2 regions of the Lysobacter sp. BMK333-48F3 genome follow, and region 2 is predicted to be linked to the other one. Evidence: riboswitches for the same ligand, from Rfam matches in the RefSeq annotation. Region 2 holds a riboswitch; the other holds the start of a gene.
What was found. A riboswitch is a leader RNA that binds a small molecule or an ion and turns the genes downstream of it on or off. The one in region 2 is predicted to bind cobalamin.
Positions count from the first base shown of each region.

Region 1: another riboswitch for cobalamin. It lies ahead of K4L06_RS12935 (cobaltochelatase subunit CobN); the one in region 2 lies ahead of K4L06_RS11185 (ribonucleoside-diphosphate reductase subunit alpha).

Region 1 is NZ_JAIHOO010000001.1:3,035,712-3,039,115, forward strand. Features, by position in the region: gene K4L06_RS12930 (acyl-CoA thioesterase) at 1-251, shown strand, start outside; cobalamin riboswitch at 865-1,141, shown strand; gene K4L06_RS12935 (cobaltochelatase subunit CobN) at 1,335-3,404, shown strand, end outside.
Region 2 is NZ_JAIHOO010000001.1:2,636,646-2,640,049, reverse strand. Features, by position in the region: gene K4L06_RS11190 (DUF2339 domain-containing protein) at 1-491, opposite strand, end outside; cobalamin riboswitch at 614-907, shown strand; gene K4L06_RS11185 (ribonucleoside-diphosphate reductase subunit alpha) at 1,323-3,404, shown strand, end outside.

The DNA.
Region 1 (3,404 bases), 400 kb from region 2:
GCAGCATGCATTTCGCGGTCGACGTGAAGGCGCGCGACCCGGGCCTGGACGACGGCGTGGCCGAAGAGCGCCTGTGCACCCACTGCGTGATCGTGTTCGTGGCGATGGACGCCGACGGCAAGCCGACCCCGGTGCCGACGTGGACCCCGCTGAGCGAGGACGACAAGCGCCTGGCCGAGTACGCGCTGAAGATCATGGAGCTCAGCAAGGGCATCGAGGCGACGGTCGAGCGTTACGTGCACGAGGGGTGAGGGGAGGAGGGGGCTTGCGGGTTCGCTGTGGATCGGCGCTAAAAGCAAATCCCCCGCGCTGCGGACATCGCTCGGCAACCCGCTTGCGCCGGGCGCTGGCCCCCTTTTTCAAAGGGGGCGATCGATGACGCGCTCGGTTCTCGGTGGCTCGATGCTCAGTGGCCCAGTGGCTCGGTGGCTCGGTGGACCGAAGGACCGCTTTTGCTGTTCCCCCATTTGGAAAAGGGTGAGAGCGTGCGCTTGCGAAGCGCCAGGTTCGCGCACGATCGAACGCCAGCAGGCTGTGCCTGCTGGCGTTCGATCGTGCGCGAACCTGGCGCTTCGCAAGCGCACGCTCTCACCCTTTTCCAAATGGGGGAACAGCAAAAGCGGTCCTTCGGTCCACCGAGCCACCGAGCCACTGGGCCACTGAGCATCGAGCCACCGAGAACCGAGCGCGTCATCGATCGCCCCCTTTGAAAAAGGGGGCCAGCGCCCGGCGCAAGCGGGTTGCCGAGCGATGTCCGCAGCGCGGGGGATTTGCTTTTAGCGTCCACCACGATCTCCGTCGGCCCGACACACCGACCGCCTCCATACCCCCGCGTCCGCCCCGCGCCGGCGCGCTGTGCTAGATTGCGCGCGCTTTGCATCTGGTGCCGCTTCGCCGTCCGGCGACGCGGTTAAACGGGAAGCCGGTGCGTCCGCGATGCCGCGGACCAGTCCGGCGCTGCCCCTGCAACGGTAGGCGGGTAAAGCATCGGCACGTCGGCGACGGCTCCCGGGACGCGATCCAGCGCCTCGATCCGCGCCCGCCACAGCCACTGGAGCGTCCGCTCCGGGAAGGCGCCGATGCGCCGGGTTCGTCCCGGCCCCCGCAAGCCCGGAGACCGGCCGGTGCGTATGCGGTGGACGTCGCGGAGGGCGGCGTCGCGCGCCCGTGCACCGGGTCCGTGGCCTGCCTCTGCGGTTTCGTTCGCCTCCTTCATCAGCTCCGCACAGGGCGTGCGGCGAGCGAGGCCGTCGATGCGTGTTGCGCGTGGGTTTGTCGGGCGTGGGTTCCGTGAGCGGTTTCGTGGGCACGGATTCGAAGGACTGTGGCGCGCCTTGGGCGCAGCGGCCCTGTTGCTGTTCGCCGCCGCCGCGCCGGCCAAGACCGTGTTCGGCGTGGTCTCCGAGCGTGCCGCGCCGGAAGCGGCCGAGGCCGCGCGCGAACTGTTGGCCACCCGTCCCGGCGACCGCATCGTGCTGCGCACGCCGCAACAGCTCGAAGCCCTGGACCGCGAACAACTGCGCGCACTGATCGGCGCCAGCGACGCCGTCGTCGCGGTGGCGTTGTTCGGCGAGCAAGGCGTACGCCTGCGCGAAGCGGCGGCCTGGCTGCGCCAGCGCGGCCGCGGCCCGCAGCGCCTGTACGCCTTCCATGGCGAAGCCGGCCTGACCCAGGCCAGCCATCGCGAGCGCCATGGCCTGGGCGCGTTCAGCGCCGCCGAACTGATCCGCGTCACCGCCGAGACGCCGCCGGCCGAACTGGTCCAGCGCGCCCGCGCCGACGCCTTCGCCGGCGAGTGGCTGGACCTGCGCGCGCTGTGGCGCGAGGGCGGCAGCCGCAATCTGCAGCGCAGCTACGCCTTCCTGCTCGACGGCGGCGCGGTGCCGGCGGCGCAGCCGCAGCCGGATCTGGTGCTGCGCCAGAACGGCGCGGTGGTCGCCGCGCCGGCCGCCGATACCCGGCCGTTGCTGGCGGTGCTGGATCTCAACAACGCCGACGTCGCCACCGGCGACGCGCTGTGCGCACAGGCGCAGGCGCAGGGCCTGGCCTGCCTGGGCCTGTACGCGCGCTGGGGTGAGGCTTCGCTGCAGGCGGTGCAGAACCTGCGCGCGATGCTCGGCGCGCAGCCGCTGGCCGGGCTGGTGGTGCTGCAGGACTTCGTGGTCGGCGCCGCCGAAGGCCGCGACGCGGCGACCCGCGCGATCGCCGCGCTCGACGTGCCGGTGTTCAAGGCGATCCGTCTGCTCGACCGCAGCGAAGCGCAATGGCGCTTGTCCGGCGACGGCCTGCCGGCTTCCAGCGTGCAGTATCGGGTGGCGATGTCGGAGCTGCAGGGCAGCAGCCAGCCGATGGTGCTGGCCGCGGCCGGCGCGCCGCGCATCGACCCCCTGACCGGGGTGCGCCTGCAACGGCCCGAACCGCTCGGCGGCGAGATGCGCGCCCTGGTCGAGCGCGCCCAGCGCTGGCGCGCGCTGCGCGCCAAGCCGGCGAGCGAACGGCGCATCGCCCTGATCTACTACAACCACCCGCCGGGCCGGCAGAACATCGGCGCCGACAACCTCGACGTGCCGGCCTCGCTGCACGGCATGCTGCGGGCGATGCGCGCCGGCGGCTATCGCGTCGACGACTTGCCGGCCACGCCGGAGGCCCTGCTCGACCGGATGATGCAGACCGGCGTCAACACGCCCGAGGACGGCGGCGAACTGGCGGCTATGGCGACCCAGACGACCACGCTGTCGGGCGAGGATTACCGGCGCTGGTTCGCGACCCTGCCGGTAGCGGTGCAGGGCGAGGTCAGCGACGGCCCGCTGGCGCGCCTGCAGGCCCAGGTCGCGCTGGCGCGCGCCGGACACGAGACCGGGCTCGGCGAGCGCCGGGTGCGCGATGCCGAGCGCGAACTGCTGCATCTGCTCGAAGGCATCGACCACCCCGCGCGCGACGCGGCGCTGAGCGAGTTCCGCAGCCTGATCCAGGCGCATCTGCGCTGCCTCCAGACCGAGGGCGCGGCCGCCGACGCGCCCTGCGCCGAAGCCGAGGCTTCGCAGCGCCGGCTGCTGGCGCTGCAGGTGCCGGGCCTGCGCGGCTGGGGCCGCGCGCCGGGCAAGGTGATGGTGCACGACGACACCGTGGTGCTGCCGGGCCTGCGCCTGGGCAACGTGTTCCTCGGCCCGCAGCCGCCGCGCGGCTGGGAAGTCGACGAGGAACTGCTGCACGCCAACACCCAGATCCCGCCGCCGCACCAGTACCTGGCCTACTACCACTGGCTGCGCGATGTGTTCCGCGCCGACGCGATCGTCCATATCGGCCGCCATTCGACCTACGAATTCCTGCCCGGCAAGGCGGTCGGGCTGGCCGAAGACGACTACTCGCGGCTGATCGCCGGCGACGTGCCCGGGATCTATCCC
Region 2 (3,404 bases):
TACTTCAGCAAGGCGGCGACGCCGGCGAACAACACCAGCACGCCGACCTTGACCGGCACGTTGCCTTCGCTGAACCAGCGCCGCAGCCAGCGCAGGCCGAGGGTGAACACATCCGGCGGCGGCGGTGCGGCCGGCGCGCGCGGCGCGCGCGGCGCGGCCGGGCGCGGCGGCAAGGGCGGCGGCGCGGCGCGCGCGGCCACCGGCGGGGCCGACGGCAACGGCGGCGGCACAGGCGATGCGGACGCCGGATCGTCCTGGGCCGCGACGACCGCTGGCGGCGCGACGGCCGGGACCGGCCGCGGCGGCGCTTCGCCCGCCATGCGTTCGGCCAGGGTCGGTTCGCGCGTCTCGGCCTGGCTGCGCAGGCCGGCCAGCGCGCGCTCCAGTTCGCTCACCCGCGACTTCAGCCCGGCGATCTGGACCAGGGCGACCACGAGCAACACCGGCACCAGCAGCACCGCCAGCGCCAGCAACACGAGTAGTGATTCCATCACGCTTTCCCGGTCCTTATGGCGCGCACGTTACACCATGCCGGGCTTGGCGATTAAGGGGCTTGACTCTCTTCGCATCTCACTGCCTCACCATATATCGCGTTGACGGATCGCGCGAACCACACTATGTTGTGCCCGTCGGTGCCGGTCGCGAGATCGGCTGAAAAGGGAAGCCGGTAGGGGCAAGGCGTTGGACGCCGCCCGAAGCCGGCGCTGCCCCGCAGCGGTATGGGAAACGAACGGGTCATGGCACTGGGCGGAGCGCCTGGGAAGCGGCCTTAGTAGGAGGAACGAGCCGAGAGCGCAGAGACCTGAGCAGCGAACGAGCGGCGCCCCGCTCTCACTCTCATGTCTCTGCGCTCTTTCTCGCTCTGAAGTCCCGAGCCCGAAGACCTGCCGACAGCCGCGCGCCTGCACACCGCGCGGTACCGGCCCAGGAGTCTTCGGGGGAAGACGGCCGGTGTCGCAACGCGAGGGCCTCGTCGCCGTCGCGTCCGTCCGTTTCGGCGCCATGCGCGGAACGGGCCGCGCCCGTCTCGGCGCGTGCGACACCCTGCCAGCACGCTCCCGAGTTTCCGCGCCCGCGGGGGCACGGCCGTGCCATCGGCGACGCCGCGCGCGCGGCCCGTCGCGATGGCGCGTCCGCACTCTCCGCACGCCGTCCTTCGCGGGAAGGACGGCGACCCGTGCGCCCATGCCCCGGAGACGCCCATGACCACGCTCGCCACCGATCCTTCCGTCGCCGCCGCCCCCGCCGGCGCCGCCCCGCCCCGCCAGGACGCCTCCGCCGCGCCCGGCTTCGCCCTGACGCCGCCCGCGGCCAACCTCACCATGAGCGTGACCAAGCGCAGCGGCCGCCGCGAACCGGTCGACCTGAACAAGATCGTGCGCGCGGTGACCCGCTGCGGCGAAGGCCTGTACTCGGTCGATCCGATGCGCGTGGCCACCCGCACCATCTCCGGCCTGTACGACGGCGCGACCACCCGCGAACTCGACGAACTGTCGATCCGCACCGCCGCCCTGCTGACCGCCGAGGAGCCCGAGTACGGCCGCCTCGCCGCGCGCCTGCTGGCCGGGGTGATCGAGAAGGAAGTCGCCGGAGTCGAGATCCACGCTTTCTCGCAGTCGATCCAGCGCGGCCACGAACTCGGCCTGATCAACCAGCGCCTGCTCGAATTCGTCCAGGCCCATGCGCGCAAGCTCAACGACGCGATCGACCGCGGCCTGGACGCCCGCTTCGACTACTTCGGCCTGCGCACCCTCTACGATCGCTACCTGCTGCGCCACCCGACCGCGCGCACCGTGATCGAAACCCCGCAGCAGTTCTTCCTGCGCATCGCCTGCGCGCTCAGCGAGGACGTCGGCGACGCCCTGGCGCTGTACCGGCGCATGGCCCAGCTCGACTACATCCCGTCCTCGCCGACCCTGTTCAACGCCGGCACCACCCACGAGCAGCTGTCGAGCTGCTTCCTGCTGGACTCGCCGGACGATTCGCTGGAAGCGATCTACAAGCGCTACATGGACGTGGCCAAGCTGAGCAAGTTCAGCGGCGGCATCGGCCTGAGCTATACCCGGATCCGTTCGCGCGGCTCGCTGATCCGCTCGACCAACGGCCTGTCCAACGGCATCGTGCCGTGGCTGAAGACCCTCGACGCCTCGGTCGCCGCGGTCAACCAGGGCGGCAAGCGCAAGGGCGCGGCCTGCGTGTATCTGGAGCCCTGGCACGCCGACGTCGAGGAATTCCTCGAACTGCGCGACAACACCGGCGACGAAGCGCGCCGCACCCATAACCTCAACCTGGCCAACTGGATTCCGGACGAATTCATGCGCCGGGTCGAAGCCGACGGCGATTGGTCGCTGTTCGACCCGGCCAAGGTGCCGCAGCTGACCGACCTGTGGGGCGAGGCCTTCGAGCGCGCCTACCACGCCGCCGAAGCCGCCGGCCTGGCGACCAAGAAGGTCAAGGCGCGCGACATCTACGGCCGGATGATGCGCACCCTGGCGCAGACCGGCAACGGCTGGATGAACTTCAAGGACAAGTCCAACCGCGCGTCCAACCAGACCCTGCGCGACGGCAACGTCATCCACCTGTCGAATCTGTGCACCGAGATCCTCGAGGTCACCTCGCAGGACGAGACCGCGGTGTGCAACCTGGGCTCGATCAATCTCTCGCACCACGTCGAGATGTACGAGGACGGCAAGGGCGCGTTCGACTTCGACAAGCTGGCCGAGACCGTGCGCCTGGCCGTGCGCCAGCTCGACCGCGTCATCGACCTGAACTTCTACCCGATCGAGACCGCGCGCCGCGCCAACCTCAAGTGGCGCCCGGTCGGCCTGGGCTCGATGGGCCTGCAGGACGTGTTCTTCAAGCTGCGCCTGCCGTTCGACTCGGAACCGGCGCGCAAGCTCGCCCAGGAGATCGCCGAGGCGATCTATTTCCACGCCCTGTCGGCGTCGAACGAGCTGGCGATGGAGCACGGCCGGCACCCGGCCTTCGCCGACACCCGCGCCTCGATCGGCGAGCTGCAGTTCGAAGCCTGGGGCGTGACGCCTTCGCAGCCCGAGCGCTGGGATGCGCTGCGCAAGCGCATCGCCGAACACGGCCTGCGCAATTCGCTGTTGATCGCGATCGCCCCGACCGCGACCATCGCCTCGATCGCCGGCTGCTACGAATGCATCGAGCCGCAGGTGTCGAACCTATTCAAGCGCGAGACCCTGTCCGGCGACTTCTTGGTGGTCAACAAGTACCTGGTCGAAGAGCTCAAGCGCCTGGGCCTGTGGACCGCGGACATGCGCGACCGGATCAAGATGGCCGAAGGCTCGATCCAGGCGGTGAACGAGATCCCCGAATCGCTGCGCCAGGTCTACCGCACCGCCTGGGAGCTGCCGATGCGCTCGCTGATCGACATGGCC